DNA from 3 places in the Yersinia massiliensis genome. Region 2 is predicted to be linked to each of the others. Evidence: predicted binding sites of a transcription regulator. Region 2 holds the regulator's gene; each other region holds the start of a gene.

Region 1 (3,273 bases), 1.3 Mb from region 2:
GAAGCAACAATCAGCGAAATGATGATGCCACCCAACAGAAATAGGGTAATCAGCGCAGCCAGCTTAACTAGCGCACTGAAAATGATGTCACCGTATTGACTCGGTGCTTTGATCGTCGGCTTATAATCAGCCATAGACTCTCTTCTCATCCGGGTGTTATTTCCCTCCCCAACAAGGGGAGGGAGTAATTTACTCAACCAATTTTTTTATAAATCACTTATTGGAGCAAAAGCTTTAAGGCTATGGTCTTAAATCAAAACAGTGGCTTACCGCTACTGTCTTTAACTTGAGTTTTCCAAGCAGCGCGGATTTGCTCAACAACCTCTGCAGGTAATGTTGCATAATCCAGTGCGTTGGCTTGTTGAGCGCCGTTTTTGTATGCCCAATCAAAGAACTTCAACACTTCTGTGCCTTTAGCTGCATCTTTCTGCTCTTTGTGCACCAAAATGAAGGTTGTTGATGTAATTGGCCATACATCATCACCTTTTTGATTGGTTAAATCTTGAGCGAATGTTTTGCTCCAGTCTACACCTTTAGCCGCAGCACTAAAGCTCTGCTCAGTTGGGCTAACCGGTTTGCCATCAGCAGAAACCAGTTTGGTGTAAGCCAGATTATTCTGTTTGGCGTAAGCGTATTCTACATAACCAATGGAACCCGGCAGACGTTGAACGAATGCGGCGATGCCGTCGTTACCTTTGCCGCCCAAACCTGTTGGCCAGTTAACTGTTGAACCAGCACCGATCTTTTCTTTCCATTCTGCGTTCACTTTCGCCAGATAGCTGGTGAAAACGAATGAAGTGCCAGAACCATCAGCACGACGCACCACTGCGATATTTTGATCCGGTAAATTAACACCAGGATTCAGTTTAACAATCGCAGGATCATTCCACTTTTTAACATTGCCCAGATAAATATCACCCAGTGTTTTACCGTCTAACGTCAGTTCACCAGATTTAATGCCGGGGATATTAACGGCTAAGACAACGCCGCCAATCACCGTTGGGAATTGGAACAAACCGTCAGCAGCCAGTTTTTCGTCTGCTAATGGCGCATCAGAGGCACCGAAGTCAACAGTGTTGGCGATAATTTGTTTTACGCCACCTGAAGAACCGATCCCCTGATAGTTAACTTTGTTACCTGTTTCTTTCTGATAAGAATCTGCCCACTTGGCATACACCGGCGCGGGGAATGTCGCACCTGCACCTGTCAGGCTTGCAGCAGCGAACGCGGACACGGTTGTCATAGATAAAGTCGCTGCCACAATGCTGGCTACGGTGGTACGCATCAGTTTCATAATCCCTCCTAATGGGATATTAGAATTAACTCTATACCGAAGAACTTGGAGCAGCAGGCAGGCAGCGAACGAATCCCGATGTGCTTACTGGTGTAAGTGATTCGGGTGAGTGAACGTAGCTAACAACCCTGATGCTTAAAGTACAAAGTGTATAAATTGTTTTCATCAGATTAAGTATGGTGCAGGAGGGAAAATAGGACAGTTTAATGACAGAAAAATGTACGCAATATTACAGTTATATGACAGTGCATTAAACGATAAATAAAGTGTTTATTTATCATGTAATTGATACGAATTTAGGCCGTTTTTTTTCTCTTTTTATTCGCAAAAACTTTCATTTATCGCCTCAATCACGCCGTATTCATTGTTTATTTTTAAGCCAAAAATGACAGTTCACTACGAAGCAATTAAGAAAAAAGCCGGCATTTGCCGGCTTAGTGAGATTGATGCGGGTTCAGTTTCAGATTATTCAACCGTGACGGATTTTGCCAAGTTACGTGGCTGATCGACGTCAGTGCCTTTAATCAAGGCGACGTGATAAGACAATAACTGTAGTGGTACGGTGTAGAAGATAGGGGCAATGATCTCTTCAACATGCGGCAACTGAATGATTTTCATGCCTTCACTGTCGGCAAAACCAGCATCTTGATCGGCAAACACATACAGTAAGCCACCACGAGCGCGTACTTCCTCAATGTTAGATTTCAGTTTTTCTAACAATTCATTGTTTGGCGCAACGACGATGACCGGCATATCAGCATCAATCAGTGCCAACGGACCATGCTTCAGTTCACCAGCAGCGTAAGCTTCCGCATGAATATAAGAGATTTCTTTCAGCTTCAGCGCCCCTTCCATTGCAATCGGGTATTGATCGCCACGGCCAAGGAACAATGCATTGTGCTTATCAGAGAAACCTTCAGCCAATGCTTCAATGGTTTTATCCAAAGACAGCATCTGCTCTATACGTGCAGGTAATGCCTGTAACGCATGAACGATTTCATGTTCTAGGCTGTCATCAGCGCCTTTCAGCTTACCAATACGCCCCACCAGCATCAGTAAAACGGTCAACTGAGTGGTGAACGCTTTGGTGGACGCCACGCCAATTTCAGTACCGGCTTTAGTCATTAACGCTAAATCTGACTCACGTACCAATGAGGAACCAGCTACGTTACAAATCGCCAGCGAACCTAAATACCCCAATTCTTTGGATAAACGTAGCGCAGCCAAAGTATCCGCAGTTTCACCCGATTGAGATAAAGTAATCAGCAAGCTGTTAGGGCGCACAGCAGATTTGCGGTAACGGAATTCAGACGCAATTTCCACATCACAAGGCACACCAGCTAAAGATTCAAACCAGTAGCGGGAAACCATGCCTGAGTTGTAAGACGTCCCACAGGCAATGATTTGAATGTGCTGCACATTAGCCAGCAAAGCGTCGGCTTTTGGGCCAAGCTCAGACAAATCAATCGCGCCATGATTTAAGCGGCCTTCCAGCGTGTTTTTAATCGCCATTGGCTGCTCATAAATCTCTTTCTGCATGTAATGACGGTAAACACCTTTATCGCCAGCATCGTATTGCACTTGAGATTCAATTTCAGGGCGCTCGATGGCGTTACCCTGCTTATCAAAAATTTCAATGCTACGACGAGTGACTTCAACCACATCGCCTTCTTCAAGGAAGATAAAGCGACGGGTCACTGGCAGCAGAGCCAATTGGTCTGAGGCAATAAAGTTTTCACCCACGCCACAACCAATAACCAATGGGCTGCCTGAACGAGCAGCCACTAAACGACTTGGATCACGGCTATCCATTACCACAGTGCCATAAGCACCACGCAATTGCGGGATCACACGCTTAACCACTTCCAGCAATGAACCACCTTGTTGTAGCTCCCAATGCACGAGGTGAGCAATAACTTCAGTGTCAGTTTCAGAGCTGAAACGGTAACCACGACCAATCAATAACTCACGTAAAGGTT
Region 2 (3,273 bases):
AACCTGGAATTGTGCGCCTTGCGGCGTTTGCTGCCAACACACCTCTATTTTGGTCCCTTCAGGTGTGTGATTCACCGCGTTATACACCAAGTTCGACACCGCACTGCGCAGTTGATCTTCGTTACCAAAGACTTTTAATTGATCGTTTACTCGGAAAGTAATTTCATGACGTCCGTTACTCAACGCCTGCACTTCTTGCTGCAATACTCTGAGCATCAACGGAATATCCACACGCTCATTCATATCCACATTCGGGGCCGCTTCAATACGTGATAACGTTAGCAGCTGTTTTACTAGCCCATCCATGCGCTTCGTCTGTTCCTGCATCGTCCCGAGAGCTTTATCCCGTAATGGCCCCGCTAACTCTTGGTCATGCATCATTTCCAAATAGCCCTGCAATACCGTCAGAGGTGTGCGCAACTCATGGCTGACGTTAGCAAAGAAATTACGCCTCGCCCCTTCTAACTGCCGCATTTGCGTTACATCGCGGGCGACCATCAAGAGTTGCCCTTCGGAATAAGGCATCACGCGGAACTCCACGTAGTAGCCATTATTTAATTGCAGGGTTAATGGGCGAGTAAATGTTTGTTGTTGCAGATATAGACTGAATTCGGGGTAACGCAATAAATTGAGAATATGCTGACCATTATCCTCGGGCCAGCGGAACCCCAATAATTGCTGGGCCAAACCGTTACACCAGAAGATATTGCCATCGACCGTCGTGATCACCACGGCATCGGGTAACGATTCGGCACCACTGCGAAAACGTTTAATGAGTAATGCCAATTCACGCCGCCGACGACGATTTCTCAGTTGCATCTGGTACAAGCCGTAAAACAACGGCTCCCAGCTCCAACGGCCAGCAGGCGGAGTCATACTGCGGTCTAACCACAGCCAATGAGATAACTTGAGTTGGTTATAGAAATTCCAGACCAGCGCCGCCAGTACTGACACCAGCAATAGCCAAGGAAGATAGCCGATAAAAGCACCCAGCAATAAAGCTGGCAAACAAAAAAGCGCCAGCTCTAAAGCCAGCCTTTTCCATGATAAGCGTTCTAACACAACGAATTCTCCGGCACTGAAAACTCAGTAGCGCGTTGAGAAACGGTATCCAGTTCCCCGGACAGTTTGTACCATGCGGTCATGACCATCAACTTCAAGCGCCTTGCGTAGCCGACGAATATGCACGTCAACCGTACGATCTTCTACATAAACGTTAGTGCCCCAGACATAATTAAGCAACTGTTCACGGCTGTAAACACGCTCAGGGTGGGTCATAAAGAAGTGTAACAGTTTGAACTCAGTAGGCCCCATATCGAGCGCTTGCTCATTGGCCATGACGCGATGCGATGAAGGATCAAGACTCAAACCTTGCATTTCAATGACTTCTTCAACTGCCATGGGGGATATTCGGCGCATAACAGCTTTGATACGTGCCACCAGCTCTTTTGGCGAGAAAGGCTTAGTAATGTAATCATCAGCCCCGACTTCTAAACCACGTACCCTATCTTCTTCTTCACCACGGGCAGTGAGCATCATCACCGGAATGTCTCTGGTGAGTGCTTCACGTTTCATATGCTTGATAAACTGAATACCCGAACCGCCAGGTAACATCCAGTCCAACAACACTAAATCAGGGAAAGGCTCCGACAGACGAGTGACTGCGCTGTCATAATCTTCGGCTTCTAACGGTTGGTAACCATTCTGCTCCAACACAAAGCACACCATCTCACGGATTGGCGCTTCATCTTCCACCACCAGTATGCGTCTTGCCATCATCAACCCTGCCAGTAAGTTAGTGGTCACTATTTGATTTCGGGAGCCATTATGCGTCAGTTTTGTGACATTTTTATGAAAAACATCACGCTTCTGCAAGCAATAAGCATAGTGATAAATTTCATCGTAATTGCAAAATGCAGCAGCCAACTTTGCGAGACGTCTCGGAGATTTGTCGTATGGTACGGTTTTAGCCGCGACAACGCGCTGCCAGCGTTTATAATCAGCGCCATTCTCTGTGACTGATAACCTGCCGTGCGGGAGATTTATGCGCATTATCCATACCTCTGATTGGCATTTAGGCCAGCATTTCTTCACCAAAAGCCGAGCTGCTGAACATCAGGCGTTCCTGCACTGGCTCATTAAGCAGATCGAAGAAAATCAGGTAGATGCGCTGATTGTTGCGGGTGATATTTTCGATACTGGCTCACCACCAAGCTATGCACGAGAGCTCTATAACCGTTTTGTGGTGGATATCCAAGTCACTGGCTGTCAGTTGGTTGTGCTCGGGGGCAATCATGATTCAGTATCGACCCTCAATGAGTCTCGGGGTTTACTTTCCTATCTCAATACAACAGTGATCTCTTCTGCTAATAGCAACCTCGAACAGCAAGTTATTACATTGAAAAACCGCCAGCAAGAGCCTGCCGCCCTACTGTGTGCTGTCCCCTTCTTACGCCCGCGTGACTTAGTCACCAGCCAAGCAGGCGAATCTAGTGGGCAAAAACAGCTGGCCTTGCAAGAAGCCATTGCAGGCCACTATTTGGCGTTATATCAGCAAGCCGTTGAGCTGCGTAGCAAATTGAACCTAGCGATACCGATTATTGCCACTGGGCATCTCACCACTGTGGGAGTGACAACCTCGGACTCTGTTCGTGAAATCTATATTGGTACACTGGATGCCTTTCCTGCGCAGGCGTTTCCACCGGCAGATTACATTGCATTAGGCCATATTCATCGTGCTCAACAGGTCGCAAAAACCGAGTATATTCGCTATAGCGGATCCCCCATCGCGCTAAGTTTTGATGAGCTGGGTAAAGAGAAGAGTGTCTATCTGGTTGAATTTACCCAACAAACATTGACATCAGTCACCCCACTCATCATCCCGCAGTTTCAACCCATGCGGCTTATCAAAGGGGATTTGCAGCAAATAGAACAGCAATTAACTCAATTTGCTGACCATCAAGGCTTACCCGTATGGCTTGATATCGAAGTTGCCACTCAAGACTATCTTACTGATATCCAAAGGCGTATTCAGGCACTGGCCGCTGACCTCCCTGTTGAAGTCGTGTTATTACGCCGTAGCAAAGAGCAACGCAACAATCTGATTGAGCGCCAAGAGAAAGAAACACTTAATGAATTGAGTGTCACTGAGGTCTTCGAGCGCAGGCTTGCTCTAGAGAGCGATTTAGCTGAGCCGCGCCAGCAACGAATGCGCCAGCTATTTGGCCAAGCGGTTGAAGATATCACGCAAGGAAAAGATGCCGCAGAGGAGCA
Region 3 (3,273 bases), 1.0 Mb from region 2:
ATAGCTCTGCACTTTTTTACCGTTTTTATCAATATCGAAGCCTTCGGTAAATTTCAGTGACTTAATTTCGGGCAGCGTAAAATCAATGGCGTAATAGCGGCCATCTTGACGTGCGCGATCAGGGAAGCGATCGGCGACATCCGTCACTCGATCCAGATAATGGTCGTGTAGAACCACTAACTCATTATCTTTGGTCATGACCAAATCTTGCTCCAAATAATCAGCGCCTTGCGCGTAAGCCATGGCTTTGGCGGGCAGCGAGTGCTCAGGTAAATAGCCACTGGCACCGCGATGCGCGATAACGACTTTGTTTGCAGAAGGTTTGGTCAGTACAGGTTTATCAGCGGCTGCTGATTCTGCAGCTTGCGCCATGCCAGCGACAGAGGATGCCAGAATGATACTCGCTACCAGTGTTTTGATTTGGGTTTGCATTGATAGTGCTCCATTTATCCCTCCATTTCTCAAGCTGCAACGGTGTAAGCGGCATCTTGAAATCTATTGGGTGTAGGTTCTGGGGTGTAAAAAAGGCTATGTCGCTATCTAATCCATAAATAACGGCACAGCCTGTGTACAACTTAACCCCTTGTCATTGCTGCCACAGCCAAGCACTGCAACACCAATGACGCTGGGTTTATCTAAAAATTATAAGTCCTGCTTTCTCGCCATTTCTTCGTGGTGTTTTTTCTCGCTAAGCATCACGATGATCAGTAGCAACACGGCCATGATGCTACCGCCGATCATGACCATAAAGCCGCCGTCCCAACCGAAGTAGTCAACGGTATAACCCACGATAGCACTCGCTGCGACCGAGCCACCAAGGTAACCAAACAGACCGGTAAAGCCGGCTGCCGTCCCTGCTGCTTTCTTCGGTGCTAATTCAAGGGCATGCAAGCCAATCAGCATCACCGGACCATAGATCAGGAAGCCGATGGTGATCATACAAGCCATATCGATACCTGGATTACCGACTGGGTTCAGCCAGTAAATGATGGTCGCGATAGTCACCAGTGTCATAAAGAACACACCTGTTGCGCCACGGTTGCCTTTAAACACCTTGTCAGACATCCAACCGCACAGCAGCGTTCCTGGAATACCCGCGTATTCATACAGGAAATAGGCCCATGATGATTTATCCAGCGCGAAGTGCTTCACTTCTTTCAGGTAGGTCGGTGACCAGTCAAGAATGCCGTAACGCAGTAAATAAACGAAAACGTTCGCAATGGCGATATACCACAGCAGTTTGTTAGGGAACACGTATTGCATGAAGATCTGTTTTGCAGTCAGTTCTTCTTCTGCTTTTTCAGTGTAATCGTCTGGATAGTCATTTTTGTACTCTTCAATCGGCGGCAGACCCACAGATTGAGGAGTATCGCGCATCAGACCCAATACGATAAGTGCGACCAAGATAGCCGCGAAAGCAGGCATATAAAGTGCTGCTTTCCAGTCGTTAAACCATGCCATCCCTAACAGGAACAGCAAAGGCGGTAAGCCCCCACCGACGTTATGGGCGCAGTTCCAGATAGACACTATCCCGCCACGTTCTTTCTTCGACCACCAGTGAACCATGGTACGGCCACATGGCGGCCAACCCATTCCTTGGAACCAGCCACACAAGAACAGCAGCACAAACATGATGGCAATGCTGGACGTTGCCCAAGGCACAAAGCCCATGAACAGCATCACGGCTGCGGACAGAATCAAACCGGCAGACAGGAACACCCGCGGGTTGGAACGGTCAGAAACCGAACCCATGATGAATTTTGAGAAACCGTAAGCAATGGAAATACCGGATAAAGCGAAACCCAGATCTCCACGAGAGAATCCTTGTTCGATCAGATACGGCATCGCCAAGGTAAAGTTTTTACGCACGAGGTAATAGGCGGCATAACCGAAGAAAATGCCCATGAATATTTGCCAGCGTAAGCGGCGGTAAGTGGGGTCGACCTGGTCTGCGGGAAGCCTTGCCACATGTGGCGCGGGCTTAAAAATACTCAACATGAGTGCCTCCGATGGCTTTTTTTGTAGTTTTTTACCCCGGTGGCTCTGCAACCGGCGGTTAAACGGCTAACGTGCTCTCGTTTATGTTCTATAACGAACGCCATGCTAGATAAATTCACGCAAGTTATCTGTGAGTGATGGCGCATTTGTTACAGTTATATGAAAGCGGGGGCAATTTTGAGCGATTGGTTAACATTTTGAAACCAGTAATCAGAAATTACCTGTGACTTTGATCACAATCATGGTTTTAAAACACCATGTTACTTTCGTTTTTGGTTCGTTTTTGTTCCTTATCAAACAATAACCATAAAGACTGTGGCTCAATAGACACATAATGAGCCGCCAGACGGCTGTCTGATAAAGTGGGGTCTTTCATGACGAACAGTTCTCCTTACACAGAAACGGATGTCATCATCATCGGTGGGGGCGCGACCGGCGCAGGGATTGCTCGAGATTGTGCGCGTCGTGGTTTGGCGTGCACGTTGTTAGAGCGGCATGACATTGCCACCGGCGCGACGGGACGTAACCATGGCTTACTGCACAGTGGTGCTCGCTATGCGGTGACTGATGGTGAGTCCGCTCGTGAATGTATTGAAGAAAACCGAATACTAAAACGTATAGCGCGCCACTGTATCGAGCAAACCGACGGCCTGTTTATCACACTGCCGGAAGATTCACTGGACTATCAGCAGCAATTTATAGCTCGCTGTCAGGAGGCGGGGATCGAGGCTGAAGCCATCGATCCCAAGCAGGCATTACGTCTGGAACCCGCCGCTAACCCTGCGCTCATTGCCGCGGTTCGTGTACCTGATGGCACCGTGGATCCCTTCCGCTTAACCGCCGCCAATATGCTGGATGCCCGTGAGCACGGCGCGAAGGTATTGACTTATCACGAGGTTATCGGGCTATTACGCCAAGGCGATCGTGTGAGCGGTGTGCGCGTTTTCGATCATAAAAACAACCGTCAATATGAAATCCATGCGCAAATTGTGGTCAATGCGGCAGGGATCTGGGGGCAGCACATTGCCGAATATGCCGATCTTCGTATTCGCATGTTCCCTGCCAAAGGCGCACTGCTGATCCTCGGCCATCGCATCAATAACATGGTGATCAACCGCTGCCGTAAACCGGCGGATGCTGACATTCTGGTCCCCGGGGACACCATTTCATTGATCGGCACCACCTCTACGCACATCGAATATGACCAAATAGATAATATGGTGGTTACAGCGCAAGAAGTGGATACCTTAATCCGCGAAGGTTCTAAACTCTCGC

What was found. Region 2 encodes PhoB, which activates phosphate uptake and scavenging genes when phosphate is short. Its sites were predicted from a motif close to CTGTCATAAAACTGNCNNAT; they were not measured.
Positions count from the first base shown of each region.
Region 1: pstS (phosphate ABC transporter substrate-binding protein PstS) is a predicted target of PhoB. The motif match lies at 1,488-1,507, and genes of this name have one in related genera.
Region 3: glpT (glycerol-3-phosphate transporter) is a predicted target of PhoB. The motif match lies at 2,145-2,164, and genes of this name have one in related genera.

Region 1 covers NZ_CP028487.1:4,957,633-4,960,905, reverse strand. Annotated here, with positions in the region: gene pstC (phosphate ABC transporter permease PstC) at 1-134, opposite strand, end outside; gene pstS (phosphate ABC transporter substrate-binding protein PstS) at 254-1,294, opposite strand; gene glmS (glutamine--fructose-6-phosphate transaminase (isomerizing)) at 1,760-3,273, opposite strand, start outside.
Region 2 covers NZ_CP028487.1:3,662,691-3,665,963, forward strand. Annotated here, with positions in the region: gene phoR (phosphate regulon sensor histidine kinase PhoR) at 1-1,062, opposite strand, end outside; gene phoB (phosphate response regulator transcription factor PhoB) at 1,087-1,776, opposite strand; gene sbcD (exonuclease subunit SbcD) at 2,045-3,273, shown strand, end outside.
Region 3 covers NZ_CP028487.1:4,677,440-4,680,712, reverse strand. Annotated here, with positions in the region: gene glpQ (glycerophosphodiester phosphodiesterase) at 1-432, opposite strand, end outside; gene glpT (glycerol-3-phosphate transporter) at 643-1,998, opposite strand; gene DA391_RS24625 (hypothetical protein) at 2,246-2,374, opposite strand; gene glpA (anaerobic glycerol-3-phosphate dehydrogenase subunit A) at 2,373-3,273, shown strand, end outside.